4 regions of the Paenibacillus sp. EKM206P genome follow, and region 1 is predicted to be linked to each of the others. Evidence: a T-box and tRNA genes for the amino acid it is inferred to sense, from the RefSeq annotation. Region 1 holds a T-box; the other regions hold tRNA genes.
The links. The T-box of region 1 lies ahead of argS (arginine--tRNA ligase). A T-box ahead of a tRNA ligase gene usually reads a tRNA of that ligase, here a tRNA-Arg.

Region 1 (5,058 bases):
AGCGGTGACTTGGCTTATCTATCCATTCAGGCGCGGGAAATGCTCGATGCTGAAGGTTTGGATTACGTACAAATTGTAGCTTCCAATGATTTGGATGAAAATACGATTTTTAACCTGAAAGCCCAAGGGGCACGTATTGATGTATGGGGTGTAGGAACACAGCTTATTACGGCTTCAGATCAACCATCGCTTGGCGGGGTATACAAGCTAGTTGAACGTGAAGTGGATGGCGAAATGTTGCCGACGATCAAGATCTCGGGGAATCCAGAAAAAGTATCCACACCAGGCAAAAAGGATGTATATCGCATTGTGGATAAGAAGAAAGGGAGAGCTGTAGCCGATTATATTTCTTTTCCGGATGAAGAGCGTCCGCGTAATGGTAAGCGCCTGAAGCTGTTTAACCCTTTGCATCCGTATATGAAGAAGTATGTAGAAAATTACGAAGCCGTGCCGATGCTTGAGCCTATTTTTATAGATGGACAGAAGGTATATGAGCTTCCCGAGCTGGATGAAATTCGAGCCTACCATACTTCACAGTTAAAACTGTTCTGGCCAGAATATTTGCGGAAGCTGAACCCTGAAATTTATCGTGTAAATCTGAGCGAGAAGGTATGGGAGCTAAAGCAAAAGCTGATCGACAGTTATATGCAGCCCGAAGTTGAAGAAAAAGAATAGTTGGAAGAGGCACCTCATGAATGCATGGGGTGCCTCTTTGTGTTGGAGCATGTAGGAAATAGGAGCTTATTTATAAATTTCTCTCATCACATGTCGTAGCTCAGGGACAATAATGCGTTCCATTGCCAAACGAACGGCTCCGCGTGAACCAGGCATAGAAAATACAGCTGTCTGGCCCACAGTGCCAGCTACAGCCCGGCTTAAGATAGCTGCTGAACCAATGTCCTCAGCAAAGCTTAAATAACGGAAGATTTCCCCAAAGCCAGGTAGTTCCTTATCCAGTAGAGAAGAGACAGCTTCATATGTAGTATCACGTGGAGAAATACCGGTACCACCTGTCAAAAGAACAGCCTCGATGTCATCCTGTGCCGCTGCTTCGGATACTAACTGCTGAATACCTTCGTAGTCATCCTTGACGATGACATATCGAACAACTGTATATCCATTGGTTTCTAGTAGATCCATGAGCAGTCGTCCCCCAGTATCTGTTTCCACGGTGCGTGTGTCCGAGACAGTCACGACCATGCAATTCACTTGTTGGGGGGATTCCTGACGGTGTTCCTCTACAGAAGACATATTCATTAAAATGTTCACTCCTTGATCGGCGGTTAGACATACACTTTTTACAATAGAGCAATGACTGAGCGTATGCAAGTCAGAAACAGGGGCTAAAAATCTATGTGATTAATATCCTTGCATTTGCACACTGGAATATAGTACACTTCCTTACATAAGTCGGGATTATATTGTTTTGTTTTATTGAAAGCGCGCACATCAAATGGTTAACCTCAAGGGACAGCGGGTAATAGTACAGCAGGGTCAACAACTGGGAGGTAATGTAATATGAATCATTCATACCAACAATGCGTGGATGCTTGCCTGGAATGTATGAACGCTTGCAATGTATGTTACGTAGCGAGTTTGAAGGAATATGATTTAGCTATGCTGCGTGAATGTATTCGAGTGAGTAGGGAATGTGCAGAAATATGCGGATTTGCTGCCCAAATGCTGCAGCGTGGAACGGATTTTGCCGAGCAAATCTGTGAGCTGTGCGCCAACGCCTGTGAGGTATGTGCTGCTGAATGCAGCAAGCATTCCCATGATCATTGTAAACATTGTGCAGAAGCCTGCCGTCGTTGCGTTCAGGCATGCCGCCAATTGGTGGCAGTGTAATTACATATATGGAACTAGTGCCTGAAGAGGAAATAATAGGTTGCTTTCTACTGAATAGGTTTGTATAATGAATGGAATTAACGTCACGGAACGGGAGAGTAGCAGCTGAGCCGTATCATTACAGCGAGCCGGAAGAGGTGGAAGCCGGTATGAGGTCCGATGTGAAGCGCACCCGGGAGACGGTTGATCCAACGAGCAGAACTTCTAGTAGATCAGCCCGGCAGACACCGTTATTAGTCATTGGAGTGAAATCGCGATTTGTGTAGTTAGCTTTAGCTGCACAACCGATTTACGAAGAGTGGTACCGCGGGATATTGAAGTTCTCGTCTCTTGAATGATTTCAAGAGGCGGGGGCTTTTTTTGTTAGATTCTATAAAAAGAAGGAGAGAGATCATCATGTTAATGAGGATTGCTGCTCAAGCGATATTAGCCCATACGGGCTTGGAGGAGAAAGAAATTTTATCTTTATTTGAGGTGCCTCCGCAGCCTGAATGGGGAGATGTGGCGTTTCCCTGTTTTATGCTGGCTAAAAAGTTTCGAAAGTCTCCGCAGCACATTGCACTGGAATTGGCGGAACTAGTAGGCCATAAAGAAGGTTTAACCGCTTCAGCATCGGGTGCCTATGTAAACATAACCTTGGATCGATCGGTTCATATTCCGCTTATGCTTGCTGAATTGAGCAAGGCTGATTTCCTCAGGCCTAATATCGGGAACGGGCAGCGGGTAGTTATTGATATGTCCTCGCCTAATATTGCCAAACCGTTTGGTATCGGTCATCTTCGCTCTACGGTTATCGGTGCTGCCTTGTATCGCATACTTGGTGAAACAGGTTATGTACCTATTAGTGTGAATCATCTTGGGGATTGGGGAACACAGTTTGGTAAGCAAATTGCGGCCTATAAAAGATGGGGAAATGAGGAGCAGTTACAACATGATCCGATTGGTGAATCGCTAAAGCTATATGTGCGTTTTCATCAGGAGGCCGATCATGATCCGACTTTGGAGGATGAAGGGCGCGAGTGGTTCCGACGTTTGGAACATGGGGATGCGGAGGCTCGACAACTATGGGAGTTTTTTGTTGAAATCAGTCTGGGTGAATTTGATCGTATGTACCAGCGTCTAAACATTACATTTGACCATGTGCTGGGAGAAAGTTTTTACAATGATAAGATGCAGGCAGTTATTGATCATTTAAGAGCAAAAGGATTGTTGGAGGAAAGTGATGGGGCGCTCGTAGTTCGCCTGGAAGACGAGGAACTGCCTCCGTGTCTTATTCTGAAAAAGGATGGAACCACCATTTATCCGACACGTGATCTGGCAACAGCGATTTATCGTCATGAAGTGATGAAGGCTGATCGGTTGCTGTACGTCGTTGGTGGAGAACAGAAGTTGCATTTCCAGCAGGTGTTTGCGGTGCTGAAGCATGCAGGGGAGGCATGGGCGGAGCAATGTGAGCATGTGCCGTTTGGATTAATGCGGTTTGCGGGTAAGAAAATGTCCACAAGACGTGGCAAGGTTGTGAAGCTGGAGGAGGTGCTGGATGAAGCTGTAGCGCGTGCTCAAGGCATCATTACTCAGAAGAACCCTGGTTTACAGGAACAACAGGCAATAGCGGAGGACGTTGGCATCGGGGCGATTATTTTTGGTGATTTAAAAAACAACCGACTGAATGAAGTGGACTTTTCGTTGGAGGAGGCGCTGACCTTTGAAGGCGAGACCGGGCCTTATGTGCAGTATACTCATGCGCGCATACGCAGCCTTCTGGAGAAAGCTCACGCTCGCGCCGATGTTGATGTTAATACTAACCCTAGCGACAATGACCTTTTCCAAGATAGCCATTCTCATGATTTGAATGACGTATCGGATGAAATATTGGGTGACGCAGGTTGGGCGCTGCTTAAGCAATTGGGTCGCTATCACGGTCAACTGATACGAGCGGCTCGCCAACTAGAGCCTTCGGTAATTGCGAGATTTGCATTGGATACGGCCCAGGCGTTTAACCGGTTTTACGCCAAGGAAAGGATTGTCGACGGTGGACAATGGCGTATTCAGTTGGCGGAACAAACTGCCGATATTCTGGCATGCGCGCTGCAACTTCTTGGTCTGAAAGCACCGAATCGGATGTAAACAAAGCGAATAAAGGAGAGCGAGAGACAAATGAGTATTCTTGCAACCATGTGTAATGTAAGTAAACGATACAAAAATGTAGCTGCCTTGGATGACGTTACTTTTACTATTGAGCAGGGAAATGTGATTACGATTGTAGGTAAAAACGCTTCCGGCAAAAGCACACTGCTGCTTTTGCTGGCGGGATTGCTGCGGCCCAGCTCTGGCAGTATCGAATGGCGACCAGGATCTTTGATAACCATTGGTTATGCGCCTGATCGGCTGCCGCAGCTGAATTTTACACCACGGCAGTATTTACAGCATATGGGCTTCATGCAGGGGATGCAGCGGGACGAATTGAGGCGAGAAATTGATTTTCGGCTGCAGCAATTTGCATTAATACATGCCGCTGATCGTGACATGCGTGGTTTTTCCAAAGGGATGCTGCAAAAGGTTAACCTGGCACAGGCACTTTTGGGGAGACCGGAGTTACTGTTGCTGGACGAGCCACTTGGTGGCGTGGATGAGGAAACGCAAATTACGTTAATTCAGCTTCTGTGCGATTTAAGGGAACAGGGCATCACAGTATTGGCCTCCACTCATGAGCCACAGCTTGTACAGCAGGCAGCGCAGCAGGTGCTTGTTCTGGAGTATGGGCGTCTTGTGGCACAATACGACCCGCATCATGTACTGCGCACAGTACAACAGATTGTATGCGCAGGTATCTCGGCGTCGGAGGTAGAGAGTTTGCTCTCTAGTGAGCAGACAGAGTGGATGGTCGATAATCATGGTGATCGTATTCGTGTGGCTGTAGAGAAGGAGGCGGGAGATCGGCTGTTGATGAAGTTGATTCAGTCAGGAGCCTCTATTGTTTCCGTACATCAGGACGCGAAGTGGTCCAATGATATTGCTGATGCTTCCCATTCTGTTGTAAGTCGGGGACGCAAGGGGGAGGGAACGACCTTATGATTTTTGCTATCCGTTACGTATTGCAAAGCTATACGCGTTCACGACGTTATGTACCGCCTGCTGTAATCTATTTATTTGCCATGATGCTGATCTATTCTTACAAGCCCAGCCCTATAGCCGACAGCTACAGTGTTA
Region 2 (5,058 bases), on a different contig from region 1:
CAGGTTTAACAGTAACCTTTGCTTTGAACTTGAAAGATTCGCCTTTAGCAAATTGATCAATTTCAACGTCAGGGCTGTCAACCGGGAAGATGTCCGTTTGCTCTACAGCTTGGCTGTAAGCTTCTGGCAACAGGATGTCAATTGCATCTTGGTACAGACTTTCAATACCATAGCGTTTTTCAAAGATAGGACGTGGTACTTTACCTTTACGGAATCCTGGTACACTTACTTGTTTTGCCACTTTATTAAAAGCTTTGTCGAGTGCAGCGGCTACACGATCCGCGTCAACCTCAACTTCAAGAACCCCAAGGTTCTTCTCTATTTTCTCCCAAGTTGCTTTCATTTTATGCTTTCCCCTCCAACAAAATCTTCACTTAGTTTTCATTACAATCAACGCACACAAAATAACCACTATAGTATATCTAACATTACTGTCTTTTTCAAGAGCAGCCCTTTGAATGCTTCACAGGTAAACGTTTCCGGTCACTAAGGAGTGTGCATTCCCGCCGCTACGAATAGTCGCATCGACCGATACGCCTGCTCAAAACGGAAGCGCAACGCATCTGTAATACCATATATAGCACGGGTTTCTTCCTCATTATTATTACCGTTCAAACTTTCCGAAACGGTCTGATGGAGTGCTGCAGCCCAAATATCCGGCATTCCGTCCTCTTCCACCAACATGGATCTATAATCATTCGTACCGTATACTGCCATCACAAACTGTGACCACAACTCCTGTGCAAAATAGAATAGTGTAGGCTCGTGCACCTCAGTCTGATCAGCCACCCGTTCCAAAATACGCATAATCGACTCTGGAAAATCACCAGGCTGTAACGGAACCGTTTCAATGTCGATTTCCGCTTGTTCATCACCCCGTCTGATTTCTATCGTCCCTTCCATTCCGCGTCGTCGCATTGTCTGTAGAACACGGAATTGAAGTAAAGGATGGATTTCCCGGTCCGTAATCCAGCGAAGCAAGGCATCGTCGATTTCTGGCAGTTCCAAATAGGACAACTGCTCCAACGCTAAAATCGTCTGTTCGGATAAGGGTTCATCCATAGCCATCCGCAACAGCTTGTTGCCGTAGCCCGCATCCTGCTCCTGCTTAAAGCGTGCATGACGGCGAGCTAACTCTACTTCACTGACCTCTTCTTCCACAGCGTCCGTTACCGCCCCGCTGTCAGCGTACTGTGGAAATGCAGCTTCCAGCCATTGTAATAGAGCGTTCCATTCATCGTATTGCTTCTGCTCCTGTCCCTGACACTGCATTAAAAAACGCAGCATCGCCATCGCCTCTCCGTAACGTTCGTTTTCAAGCATCACGGTAAGTTGGATTTGATAATAGTCCAGTGTCTTCGGAAACAATACAATATTATTTTCTTTTGTCGTCACCTTGGAGTCCTTTATTCAAGGCACCCCCTCTCCTTCACAAGCTCAAGTATTTGTAGATTATATGAGAAACAGTAGCCGAAGTCCAACCACTCGTCTTACACATATTCACCTGTATTCTAACATACCCTTTTACAAGGCAAAAAAAACTACGTCTACTCAGAATTTATGCTGTATAAAGCCTAAATAAGCGATATATGCAAAATAAGACTTGAATTTCTTTTATCCATATGATATATTAATATTCGCTTGAATTTTATGTCCCAGTAGCTCAGCTGGATAGAGCAACGGCCTTCTAAGCCGTCGGTCGGGGGTTCGAATCCCTCCTGGGACGTCATAACAAGAAGCTTCCATAATGGAGGCTTTTTTTGTTCTCATGAGATAACTCACAGGGGAACGTCGGCCCATCGGCATCGTTAGCCTATACTTCGCAGTCAACCATAAGGAGAGTATCTCTCTTGATAAATTACATCAAAAAAAAGCTTCCGCAAGGGAGCTTTTTTTGATGATAAATAATGTAGAAAGAATAGTCTGCCACGCTACTTTAGGCGCTGGTTTCAAGTCACTACTCTTTCAATAAAACGCAGATATTGCTATCATCTATCATGTTACACCATTTTGAAGTAAAGGAGGTTGGCTGACTCCCTTGACTACGAATAAACTCCAAAAGTCGCGGGAAATTCATCGTTTTGTTGCCACTTTGCTTTCTATATTAGGTACTGGATTGGGTATGTTTTATCTCGCCATTCCTTCCTATATGATTGGAGGAGCGGCTCTGATCATCACACAGGGAATTCTGATCTATTTTACATTATTTTCTCTCGGATACCTGCTTATTATTTCGGGACCGCTGGCCATTATTCTCCACATTTTAGGCATTATTTTTACAATACGATCTTTTCAAATTACAAGCAATGTGGGTAGCGCGCCGACAAGTGCATCGTTGCCTTCCAAATGGCGCATGTTGCTCAGTCTCACTGTGGGAGCTACACTTCTACTTCTTGCAGTCACAATGAAATACGTAGATATTATAGAACCTTTTACACAAACAGGTGAAAATAAACGCAACGTAGCCGCAGAATCAGAGCAATATCTGGAGCAGAAATACGGAGAGGACTTTCAAATTCAAAATATTAGCTATCATAGTATTCCCTTCACTGAATATACCATGGAGGCGATCTCTAATCGTCATCCTTCCGTCCTCTTTAACATGACCAAGCGTCCTTATGAGGATGTCCCATTTAGAGAAAAATATCTTAACGCCCTTTGGGAGAGCCAACTGGACATGAAGCTCAAACCTGTTATACAGAAGCTATACAATGATGCAGCCGCTGTTCATTCTGGGGTGCAAGAAGGGGAAACAGATAAAATGATCAAAGAATACGACGATTTTAAACTGAATCCCGAAGCGGTCGGCGATCAATATATTCGTATAATTGTATTCGAGGATCTAACTGACTCAGGATTGTCATTGGAAAAAGAACGGGTATTACAAACTGCAAAAGTTCTCAAAACAGTGTTGGCCGGAAATAAAGCCTCATTAGACATCGAATACTTCCCTTCGGCTATGAATACCAACCGAAACCTTAAGGCAATAGAACTAAACGATTATATGTTTGGTCAGGACCATTTTGATGAAAAGACCTATGAAGTCCAGATAGAAGACATTTATAAGCTTATGTCAACAAAGGATATACAAATCACATCGCTTGACCGCGTGAAGTAGCAAGGAGATTAATCAAATGAAATTAATATCTTGGAATGTAAATGGCTTAAGAGCCTGTGTGACCAAAGGGTTTTATACTTATTTAAAAGAAACGAATGCCGATATTTTTTGCGTACAGGAAACGAAGCTTCAAGAAGGGCAGATCCTCATGGAGAACATGGAGGAATACACACAATACTGGAATTATGCTGAGAAAAAAGGATATTCCGGCACGGCTATTTTCACCAAAATCAAGCCGCTCTCTGTGCATTATGGACTTGAAGAAAATGAAGAACCGGAGGGCCGAACCATCACTTTGGAATTCGAAAAATTTTATCTCGTCAATGTGTACACACCAAATACCAAACGGGACTTATCCCGACTGCCCTACAGACTGGAATGGGAAGACCGTTTTCGCAGCTACCTGCAACAACTGGATGCTTTGAAGCCTGTCATCGTGTGTGGAGACTTGAACGTAGCTCATCAGGAGATCGATCTCAAAAACGCCAAAGCTAACTACGGAAATGCCGGTTTTACGCCTGAGGAACGGGAACGCATGTCACAGCTGCTAGACGTCGGATTTATAGATACCTTCAGAACCTTTTATCCTGACCGGACGGATGTTTATTCCTGGTGGTCCTACATGCCAAAGGTGAGAGAAAGGAATATTGGCTGGCGGATCGATTACTTCCTCGTCTCGGAGAGACTTCGTTCGCTATTGATGGATGCGAACATTGATTGTCATATTACAGGCAGTGACCACTGTCCTGTGATATTGGAGTTGCAAGATATTTCAGCATAAGTCCCCTGCCCTGACACAAGGATTTATGAAACTTTAAAAAGCGGTCATGCTCTGTTATTGCAGCATGACCGCTTTAATGAATGGAGCTATGTCCCCAAATATACCTCGATACGGGAAAACAACCGCTCTCTCACATCTTGTGCCTCTTTATGATCTAATATAGCCTGTCTTATCGTCTTCTTTTCGCCACTAGCGTAATGCAGTACATACTGGGTCACTATGCATTCCGGTGGATAAGTATCCTTGCGATCCGTATTAAAATAAGTCACCTGACAGCTTCCGAGAAAACAGAAAGATAGCTCACCTGTAGCTGTGAACAGCCAGCCTGGCAGCTTGGGCTCCAGCTTCAAGGATAGGCCCCTATGATCATAGCCAAACGGCTGCCCGCCCGTCATCATCCATATCCACATATGAATAAATTCTGCCGTAGATCCGCTCAGCCTCGCGATATATCCCGTTCCATGCAAACTTGCATCAGCATTAGCACTGCTAGCAATAAAGGAGCTGTTCGGTTGGCCGGAAAAAACTCCATGATGGCTCCATTCTTATCCTCCACACCAAAGCTCGCAATTCCTTGTCCACGATTAACATAATACGCCCACAGAGGAATTCCCTGAACACCAGCAATACCGGGTAGAAAACTGGAAAAGGGCTTGGCCTGCGCAAAATTCTCAATCACAAAACGTCCTTGATCGTCAAAATAATACTGCTGCATCGTGCACCCCTTTTCTTTTTAAAACCCGTTATTCGCCATCACTTGCTTGAACCACAGCGCACTTTGTTTGGGTGTCCGTTCCTGCGTGTCGTAATTGATGTGTATAATCCCAAAACGTTTGCTGTATCCCCAGGCCCATTCGAAGTTATCGAGGAATGACCATACAAAATAGCCCTTAAGCTGACCTCCCTCCCCAATAAAGCGATGGCATGCCTTTAAATGTTCCTCAATGTAATGCTGACGCCCAATGTCTTCAATCTTTCCATTCACCAGTTCGTCCTTCATCGCTGCTCCGTTTTCTGTAATCAGGATGGGTAATCCTCTGGTAAAATCCTTCTCAATCCGTGTCAGCAGCTTATAAAAGGATTCAGGGTGAATCTCCCATCCCATATCCGTTACCGGTTCTTCTATGGAAATCTGCTCGACCTGAAGCAACGAAGCGTC
Region 3 (5,058 bases), on a different contig from region 1:
AGTGGTCAAACGTCTGGAAGAAAGTCTGTTTGAATTGTATAAAGATCCGAATCTGGATTACAAACCAGAGGAACTATCCAAACGCGGCGGTGCGCATTACAGCGATGCAGCCTGTGAGATCATTAATTCCATTTATAACAACAAAGGCACATTGATGGTAGTTAGTACACGTAACAATGGGGCGATTGATGATGTTCCTTATGATAGCGCCATCGAAGTGACCAGTGTCATTCGCGCTCATGGTGCCGAACCTGTCAACTTTGGCAAATTCCCACCTGCCCAGCGGGGCTTGCTGCAAGTGATGAAGGCAATGGAAGAGCTGACGATTGAAGCGGCGGTCACCGGTGACTATGCAACAGCACTGCAAGCCTTCACCCTGAATCCGCTCGTACCAAGTGGTGACATTGCTCAAACCGTACTGGATGAATTACTAGAAGCACACAAAGAGCATCTACCTCAATTCTTTGCTCATAAGGAGAAGGCGACGGTATAAAGCTAGCAGCAATCATCCTGCTGGAACACAAAAAAGCTTCCTACATGTAGGAAGCTTTTTGCTATACGTCCCAGGAGTACTTGCTGGGACATTGGTGTTATTGGTTTGTACTTGGCTTGACAATCCGTCATTAAGATTATTGATAACTTTTTTAAAGTATGATCTCCGTTGAAAAAGCAATAACCGCTTTCCCCGTAATTTGAACTAATACGGGTTTTCCCTGTTCCTTTTTCACATGAACATGCATTGTTCCCTCTCTTTTGATTGCCTCACCTTGTAAAATATCAAAATCAAAAGACTGCTCATTCTCATTTTGCAAAATGTTATAGTGTACCAAATAGGCTCCAAGCGGTCCGTTTGCATTTCCTGTCACCGGGTCTTCAGCTATTCCAATTGCAGGAGCAAACATTCTTCCGTGAACCAATATATCCTCTTGTGGATTTAATGTAAAAACATAATATCCATTACATCCAATATGCTTGCTGATTTCTGTAAGCTTCTGCAAATCAGGTTTTAAACTATGTAGTATTTCATTGGAGTAAATCGGAACCATTACCTTAGAATGACCTGTTGAAGATATTGCAACTGGATATTCCATGCAAATATCTTTACAAGAAATACCTAACGCATTTGCAATCTGACTTCTTATTTCATCATTTAAAGGCTCTGATACAGAAGGTTCTCCCTGTGTCATTACAATAGAATAGTCATCTTCATACTTTATAACATCAACAGGCAATATACCTGCTTTTGTTTTTTGAATAATTCTTCCAGTTTCAGCTTTTCTCTCAATTGCATAAATATAATGCGCTGCTACTGTTGCATGACCACAAATTGGAACCTCTGTTGTTGGAGTAAAAAATCTTACTTCAACATCATAATTTGAAGAATCTGTTTCAAAAATAAATGCAGTTTCCGAATTATTTAATTCTCTTGCAATTCTCTGCATCTGCTCATCTGTAAGTCCATTTGCATTTGGAACAACCCCAGCAGGGTTACCATGAAATCTATTTTTTGTAAATGAGTCTACTTGATATATTCTATATTTTTTCATAATTTCGCCTCTATAAATACCAGTTTGTCTGTCTGTTAAATCTGATATTAACATACTTTTTAGGCAGTTTCACTTAAATTAAAAGATATAATATGGCCCTTTAATGAAAACGAACTGATCCTTATTATAGAATCGCGCTCTTTTATGGAAGATTGTTATTAAACTAAAGCTGCAGTTAGCTGAAATGGTCTTCTCAATCCTTATCTAAAAGTGGAATAAATCTTTTATGATTATAGATACTTTTAGATTCTGCCACGCCTGTTGAGTAACTCAATTCATAAAACAAGAGGTGCACAGCGTGTAAAAATCGTGTGTATAATTTGAGTAAACAGGTGTATTAATCACACCTTATTCTAACGTTTTCTATCGTAACCCCAATAAAAGAAAAAACGCCCCAAACCCTTATATATCAAGGATTTGAAGCATTTTAAATTTCGTTCAAACTTTACATATCTGAACGCTTCGACGTCCCAGGAGGGATTCGAACCCCCGACCGACGGCTTAGAAGGCCGTTGCTCTATCCAGCTGAGCTACTGGGACAAGATGGTGATCAATAAAACCTTATGTATTCAGCGCATTGATTATTATATCACATTTCGGGCAACTGTCAAAAGCATTTTTTCATGATGTAGGGAAGTGAGCTGCAAAAGGAATCATTTGGACGCTAACGGGGTATTATGTACAAAGAACCATGCATAAAGGAGGGGTTAATCCGTGAGAGGTCTCTTGTCGTCACTTTGTTATTTCAGCATTTTCTTCGCACCTTTTCTAGTGCCTGTCATTGTGTGGATTGCAGTACGGGACGAATATGTTCAGGGACATGCAAAAAAAGCTATTTTATCGCATATTTTCCCCATTATTGCGGCGATTCCGCTAGTGTATTTTATTATAACGGCGAATCATGCAGGTTCAGTGATCGGGTTTGTACTGCTATTCGTAGTGGTCTATCTCGGGGTTTTTGTGTATAACATCTACAAAGGAATTATGACGCTGCGTGAAGCGGCTTAGTTCAAAAAGAAGCCTCCTACATACCGCAAATTTGGCGGGATACGGAGGCTTCTTTAGGGTCATTTTTAATGAGTTGCTGTTGCTATTTGGTTCAATGGCTGCTTATTTATTCCCAAAGCGTTTAGGACTTCTCCGTACTTCATGTCTTACGTTTTTCTCCAGCACTTCTTCTGCAAACTCATTGTTATGAATATAACTGCTGCCTTTATTTTTCTTATAATTCGCTTTGCCGTCTATGATTTCCCCCTCCTTTCACGCTGATCCGGCGATGGCGCCGGAGCCCAAATCAACAGAAGCCGAGGCATAGCACACCATATCCTCATGCCCCGAACTCCTTGGCGAACTCTGTACTGAGTTGCCCATAGGAGAGCAATTCTTTTTTGAACTTCTCTCGCTCCTCACCAGCAGTAATGTGTGTAGAATCGGTAAAAGCCTTGTCTGTCACTTCCTCAAATGCCGAATGCAGGTTATTGTCGTACCAATCCAGCTCCAGATCGGCGTCATTGCGGATGATCCGTACCATGTCATAGTCATGCTGACCATCCGTCTGATCCTTGGCCGTGATATAGACCAGCAGTTCCGGGTCATCCGCGGCACCAGGCCGCACCTCTACCTCAGCGCAACGCACTCCGTCAAGTTCAGTGAAGCGGCGTATTTTGGCATCCTTGATGTAGTACATGGTCTTCCTCCTTCCTTGCGAGTAGACGGGTTGCCCCATCAGTAGTTTTCGGAACGGACAGACATTTTATGCTTCTTTTCGGCATATATACTGTTGAACTGGGGATTTAGTTTTTGATTCATTCCAACACTGGATGAACACGATAAAGAGAGGATGAACAGACATGTGCGGAATTACAGGTTTCATACAGTGGAACGGAGACTTAATGCATCAATCTGAGCTGCTGCTGAATATGACACAAACGCTCTCCGATCGCGGACCAGATGCTGCGGGTACCTGGATATCCAATCCGTGTGCCTTCGGACACCGAAGACTGAGCGTTATGGACCCGGAAAATGGCGCTCAACCCATGATCCGGCAGCTGGAGGATATCACTTATACGATTGTATATAACGGGGAAATATATAACGCGCCTGAGTTGAAAAAAGAGCTGCAACAGCGCGGGCATTTTTTCCGTACACAATGCGACACGGAGGTGCTGCTCGAATCCTATATCGAATGGGGCCCCGAATGTGTGAATCGGTTAAACGGCATTTTTGCGTTTGCGGTCTGGGATAGTGAGCGGGAGCAGGTGTTTCTGGCACGGGATCGGCTGGGAGTGAAGCCGCTATTTTATAGCCAGACCGAAGAAGTATTCGTATTTGGCTCAGAACCCAAAGCACTGCTTCAGCATCCAGCGGTAGAAGCAGCAGTGGACGCTGAGGGATTGGCCGAAATCTTTATCATCGGTCCTGCACGTACCCCCGGACACGGCGTCTATTCGTCTATGAAGGAGCTACGCCCCGGGCATACGCTGACTTACAGCCGCGACGGCGTGCGCATTCAAGCCTACTGGACACTGGAAAGCATTGCGCATGAGGATAACACCGAAGAAACGGCGCTTAAGGTACGAGAACTGTTGCTGGATACGGTGGAGCGGCAGCTCATTTCGGATGTTCCGGTGTGCACCTTATTGTCTGGCGGGCTGGATTCAAGCGCTCTATCCGCATTAGCTGTCGATTATTACAAACGTACCAGGCAGGGACAAGTTCATACGTATTCGGTCGATTATGTGGATAACGACAAGCATTTTAAAGCCCATGCGTTTCAACCCGGAGCCGATGCCCCCTGGATTCAGCGGATGGTGGATGAATTAGGGACAAATCATCACTGGATTGAATTCGATACGCCAGAAGTCGTAGCAGCTCTGAACAACTCCACGCTAACGCGGGATTTACCCGGAATGGCGGACGTGGATTCGTCGCTGTATCTCTTTTGCCGGGAGATTAAAAAAGGGGCTACGGTCGCTATTTCCGGCGAGGCTGCGGATGAAGTTTTTGGCGGATATCCATGGTTCCACCGGGAGGATATGCTGAATTCGGGTACATTCCCGTGGGCAGTTGCTCCTGACATGAGAGCCAGTCTGTTGTCTCCCGAAGTGCGGGACTGGATCAAGCCGCTGGAGTATTTGAACGACCGCTACTCCGAAGCGGTAGGAGAAGTGCCGAAGCTACCAGGAGAAACAGGAAAAGCTGCGCAAATGCGCGTTATGTCCTATTTGAACATCACCCGCTTTATGCCTACTCTACTGGACCGCAAGGATCGGATGAGTATGGGAGCCGGACTCGAAGTGCGGGTACCGTATTGCGATCATCGATTGGTGCAATATGTATGGAACATTCCGTGGAGCATTAAGATGACAGGCGGACGTGAAAAAGGTATTTTGCGCAAGGCGCTTGAGGGTGTACTGCCGGATGATGTGCTGTATCGCAAAAAAAGCCCATATCCAAAAACGCATAACCCTTCCTACCTTGAGGCTGTGAAAAAGCAGGCGCTGCAGCTGCT
Region 4 (5,058 bases), on a different contig from region 1:
CAAACGTACACCAACAGGAGTCAGACGCATGGATTCAACAACCTGACCTTTTGGACGTCCAAAGTGACTCGCCAAAATAACTTTTGCACCTTTTTCAATCAGGTAATTAATCGTTGGCAAGGTTTCACGAATACGCTTGTCATCTGTAATTTTACCGTCTTCGACCGGAACGTTAAAATCTACACGAACAAACACCCGTTTTCCATTCAGTTCTATATCACGTACGCTCTTTTTATTCATCTCCATATTCCTCCGCACCCTTATAATTTTACGAAACAGGAATTTAAGGCACATTTTGATATATAAAGAGCGGAAACAATAACCTGTTTCCGCTCTATGATGTTGCTAATAAGGAAGTTCTTATTTAGCCAGTTTAGCGAAGTATTCCAACGTGCGGATCAATTGTGCAGTGTAGGACATTTCATTGTCATACCAAGCTACAGTTTTCACCAGTTGTTTGTCGCCAACAGTCAGAACTTTAGTTTGAGTTGCATCAAACAAAGAACCGAAAGTAAGACCTTTGATGTCGGAAGAAACGATTTGATCTTCAGTGTATCCATAAGTTTCAGGATCGGAAGCTTCTTTCATCGCTGCGTTGATTTCTTCAGCAGTTACGTTTTTCTCCAGAACTGTTACCAACTCAGTCAGGGAACCTGTAGGTACTGGAACACGTTGAGCCGCGCCATCCAATTTACCTTTCAACTCAGGGATAACCAAACCGATTGCTTTAGCAGCACCAGTTGTGTTAGGAATGATGTTTTCAGCTGCTGCACGAGCACGACGGAAGTCACCTTTAGCATGTGGAGCATCCAAAGTGTTTTGGTCGCCAGTGTAAGCATGAATTGTAGTCATCAAACCTTCAACGATACCAAATTTATCTTGCAGTGTTTTAGCCATAGGAGCCAGGCAGTTCGTTGTGCAAGAAGCACCAGAGATTACAGTTTCAGTTCCATCCAGAATTTCATGGTTTACGTTGTAAACGACAGTTTTCATGTCGCCAGTAGCTGGAGCGGAGATAACAACTTTTTTAGCGCCGCCTTTCAAATGTTTCTCAGCAGCTTCTTTAGTTGTGAAGAAACCTGTGCATTCCAGAACGATGTCTACACCCAGGTCTCCCCAAGGCAGTTCTTCAGGGTTGCGGTTAGCCAAAACTTTAACTTCTTTACCGTTTACTTTGAAGAAGCCATCATGTACTTCTACTTGTCCTTGGAAATTACCTTGTGTTGTATCATATTTCAACAAATGTGCCAACATTTTGGAATCTGTCAAGTCATTGATTGCTACTACTTCAATACCTTCCACGTTTTGAATCCGACGGAAAGCAAGGCGTCCAATACGTCCGAAACCATTAATACCAACTTTAACTGTCATGAGTGAGTTCCTCCCAAAGTTCGTTTAGTTTAGTTTTATATATTCAAGACAGACCCGAAAGCCTGTCAAGACAACACGATTCATAAATCCTATATTAATCATTTAAATAACGACTTACAATCTCAACAGCAGCGCCTTCGTCGGTGACCAGAATGTCTTCTTGCCCGAAACGCAGTACCGCATGAATAGCGGCCGCCTTGTTCTTGCCTCCAGCTACACCTAGAACCGTATCGGTACGCCTAATGTCCTCCAATCGGAGTCCAAGCGTCAGCATTCTGTGAACAACGACGCCATCTTCGTTAAAATAATAACCAAACGATTCGGCTACCGCCCCTTCACTGCTGATCTGGGCAAAGGTTTCGGGATCAAGTTTACGTCTATGTGCCATCGCTATGGCGTTGCCTATCCCGTGAATGATGATACGACTCTCGCGAATCAGGCTCAATATATCCTGAATGTTCGTATCTTCAAGCAAGGAGTTGTAAGCATGATTGCTGAGCAAATCCGGTACATGGAGCAGACGGTATTGAGCGCCGACCTTGCGAGCCATTGTGGAAGCAATTGTGTTGGCCTGCATTTCCATGCTTTCTCCCAAACCCCCGCGTGCCGGTACAAACCACCCACCCTTAAGGGGGCCATTAGAAGGCAATGCCAGTTGTTCCGCCACGTCTGCAATCGTCGTGCCACCTGTTACAGCGACCACATCCTCGTCGTCCATAACACTTAGCAACGCTTTTGCTCCAGCGCGCCCCAGCTCCTGCTTTGTTAACGGAGAAACATCCGAATCCCCTGGAACGACAACCACCTTTCTCAAACCATAGGCTTGACGAATCTGGTCCTCCAATTGGGACAGGCCGAACAAGTTGTTCGCAATCGGCTCCAGCTGTTCCAGCAGATCCAGTCCTGCTTTGCTCACCTTCATGCCTACACTCTCAATCTCAATTAGCCCCTGAGCTTTAAGAAGATCGGTTTCGGCGCGCAACACGCGCTCGGTCATGTTCAGTGAAGCTGCCAGTGTTCGGCGTCCAACAACATCGGACAGCATAATCTGATGCAGGATCGTGTACCTTTTTTTCAAAACATCCATGAGGTCGGGCAGAAGCTGCTTCTGTATTTCTAATATCTTTCGCATGCTTTCCACTCCCGCACACTTCTAAGTTCTGTCTCTAATGCTCTATCTCTAACTGGTCTTAAAACGTCCCGGGATAACTTTTTAAGTCCCACGTATATCTTAACCAATATTTGCTCCATATGCAAGTCTATCTGAACCTATATTTCTCAACCATTTGTCTGAATATGCGCATTTAATAAAAGCTTGCAATTCACTGCTGTATATCATATAATCATCTTTGTTTCCAATTAGCTGTTTAATTAGTTAGTTGTTTGCATTGAATCAACTATGCGCCCGTGGTCCAACGGATATGACGTAGGCCTCCGGAGCCTGAGATCGAGGTTCGATTCCTCGCGGGCGCGCCATTTTAAATGAACGCTTAAATGCTTCTATATAATGTTTTAACCAATAAGAGCGCTGAGGGCTCTTTTTTTTAATCATTAGTTTGACTTTCTTTGACTTTTTGTTTGAAATTGTTTATCATGTGGTTAATACGGTAACAGTTTATAAATAAGGGACGTGTACTCGGCATGTCCACCAAATCCACTAACGATATTTAAGGGAGGTTTTTTGACGTGAGCTATGTTCCTATGGTAGTAGAACAAAGTAACCGCGGCGAACGCGCCTATGACATTTATTCCAGACTGTTAAAGGATCGCATTATTTTGTTAGGCTCGGACGTCAATGACGTTGTAGCCAACTCTATAATTGCGCAAATGCTGTTTTTGGCTGCCGAAGATCCTGAAAAAGATATTCACTTGTATATTAACAGTCCTGGCGGTTCCATTACAGCTGGTATGGCCATTTTCGATACGATGCAATACATTAAACCTGATGTATCTACGATTTGTGTAGGTATGGCGGCTTCCATGGGCGCGTTCTTGCTGAATGCAGGCGCCAAAGGTAAACGTTTCGCTTTGCCAAACAGTGAAATTATGATTCACCAACCTCTGGGTGGTGCACAAGGCCAGGCAACGGATATCGAAATCCGCGCACGCCGCATTCTGAAAATGCGTGATAAACTGAACCGCATTCTCGCAGATCGCACAGGCCAACCACTGGAACGTATTGAAAAAGATACAGACCGTGACTACTTCATGTCTGCTGATGATGCCAAAGAATACGGTATTATTGATAAAGTGCTAACTAGCTCCTCTCCAGAAGGTGTATAAGAGAAAAAATTTGCCTCTCGATAGCTGGTAAATGAAAAAGCTGCTCCGGATGTTATTATCCGGTAGGCAGCTTTTTTGCTTTATTGTTTTTTAGAGTATAGACAGTCCAACTTACTCATTTCTACTATTAAATCTGTCCCGCAAAAGGCTTTCCGCCTTGAGGCAGCAGTTGACCGAACGAGTAGGTAAACTCCGGAATTCCATACGCGTATGGCGCATAATCATACAAATCAAACACGATTGTTACTCCACTGTTCGTCACATAAAAATTCTGATCTGCCGCCAACTCTTTAAATTTACCGAATCCTTCACCAGCCTGAAGCGCATCGATTTTTTTCTTCAAATCAGCATTGAGGAACTTTTTGTAATTTGGATTCGCCTTCAATACGTCAGACAACTGCAGCAGTTTACCATCAGCGAGCGAGAACGTATATCCTTTACGTACCGTCATTCCATGTGCGCCACCCATATACGAGTAATCCTGCATAATCACACTTAGAATACCGTCCTTGTTATAGGCAATTGCAAAATCATTTTCGAAATCATACGGTCTTTCTGTTGTAGCCTCTCCCTCAGCCATTATCTTTTTGCCTGCTGCCAATATACCCTCTGCATGCTTTTTAAGCACATGGTTAATGGCTTGCTCTGCCTCAGGATTCAGCTGGCTGCCGCTGATTTGCGGATACTTAACTTTGTAAGATACCTTCGCATTACTCGAAGCTGGAAGTGTTTGAGACGCAATTGTGATCGGGTTTAGCTGACTTTTACTTAGCGTTACTGTCTTCTGAGCTGCGTTCCATTGAGCATCTATGCCTAGATAGTCTTTCAACAGACTCATAGGAATGTATAGCTTCCCAGCGATCTGTTTGGCATCCATACTACGTGTATTGATTCCATTGACGTTGACGTAGGCATCCGAGGAAGAAGCCATAATGTAAAGTTTATTGTACCCGCTACCTACGGTATATGTCGTTGCTTTCGCATCATAGCTTACTGGAATCCCCAAGCTGTCACGCAGTGCGGCCACCGGAATCATTGTACTCCCGTTCACTTGAACACCTTTAGCGGGCAACGTTTTACCATTCCATTGGATAGTGATTCCTGGTTGCTGTGTTGCCGCTTGCTGCTGTTTAATCGATGCTGCCTGGATATATGAAACGGGGACAGCTGCGACTCCTGCTAAAATCCCTGCTGCCAGCAGTGCTGAACCCCATTTTTTCGTATGCTTATTCATATTAAGTATTCCTCCTGTTATTATTTCTGTATTGTCTATGTGTAAATAATCACTTTACTTATTATATCTATACCCCATTGTATGTAGTTTACAATCTGTACACTCCCCGATTTCAATCTGTACACCTAGTAACCCTTAGCTATGACAGACTCATTACAAAAAGGTTTCGG

Region 2: it encodes a tRNA-Arg, which carries the amino acid that the T-box ahead of argS (arginine--tRNA ligase) is inferred to sense. The anticodon was not compared.
Region 3: it encodes a tRNA-Arg, which carries the amino acid that the T-box ahead of argS (arginine--tRNA ligase) is inferred to sense. The anticodon was not compared.
Region 4: it encodes a tRNA-Arg, which carries the amino acid that the T-box ahead of argS (arginine--tRNA ligase) is inferred to sense. The anticodon was not compared.

Annotation. Positions count from the first base shown of each region.
Region 1 covers NZ_JAAMNQ010000004.1:203,145-208,202, reverse strand. Annotated here, with positions in the region: gene G9G53_RS10755 (nicotinate phosphoribosyltransferase) at 1-675, shown strand, start outside; gene G9G53_RS10750 (MogA/MoaB family molybdenum cofactor biosynthesis protein) at 742-1,257, opposite strand; gene G9G53_RS10745 (four-helix bundle copper-binding protein) at 1,519-1,848, shown strand; T-box leader at 1,926-2,182, shown strand; gene argS (arginine--tRNA ligase) at 2,245-3,975, shown strand; gene G9G53_RS10735 (ATP-binding cassette domain-containing protein) at 4,006-4,923, shown strand; gene G9G53_RS10730 (hypothetical protein) at 4,920-5,058, shown strand, end outside.
Region 2 covers NZ_JAAMNQ010000006.1:290,225-295,282, reverse strand. Annotated here, with positions in the region: gene tig (trigger factor) at 1-343, opposite strand, end outside; gene G9G53_RS15460 (hypothetical protein) at 487-1,395, opposite strand; tRNA gene G9G53_RS15455 (tRNA-Arg) at 1,653-1,726, shown strand; gene G9G53_RS15450 (hypothetical protein) at 2,039-3,118, shown strand; gene G9G53_RS15445 (exodeoxyribonuclease III) at 3,135-3,899, shown strand; gene G9G53_RS15440 (hypothetical protein) at 3,986-4,309, opposite strand; gene G9G53_RS15435 (hypothetical protein) at 4,336-4,614, opposite strand; gene G9G53_RS15430 (GH1 family beta-glucosidase) at 4,633-5,058, opposite strand, start outside.
Region 3 covers NZ_JAAMNQ010000006.1:239,956-245,013, reverse strand. Annotated here, with positions in the region: gene G9G53_RS15255 (6-phospho-beta-glucosidase) at 1-493, shown strand, start outside; gene G9G53_RS15250 (PhzF family isomerase) at 645-1,547, opposite strand; tRNA gene G9G53_RS15245 (tRNA-Arg) at 2,014-2,087, opposite strand; gene G9G53_RS15240 (DUF4870 domain-containing protein) at 2,262-2,555, shown strand; gene G9G53_RS15235 (hypothetical protein) at 2,875-3,234, opposite strand; gene asnB (asparagine synthase (glutamine-hydrolyzing)) at 3,398-5,058, shown strand, end outside.
Region 4 covers NZ_JAAMNQ010000008.1:190,110-195,167, forward strand. Annotated here, with positions in the region: gene G9G53_RS17525 (phosphoglycerate kinase) at 1-240, opposite strand, end outside; gene gap (type I glyceraldehyde-3-phosphate dehydrogenase) at 361-1,371, opposite strand; gene G9G53_RS17535 (sugar-binding transcriptional regulator) at 1,466-2,503, opposite strand; tRNA gene G9G53_RS17540 (tRNA-Arg) at 2,773-2,847, shown strand; gene clpP (ATP-dependent Clp endopeptidase proteolytic subunit ClpP) at 3,058-3,654, shown strand; gene G9G53_RS17550 (PdaC/SigV domain-containing protein) at 3,782-4,888, opposite strand.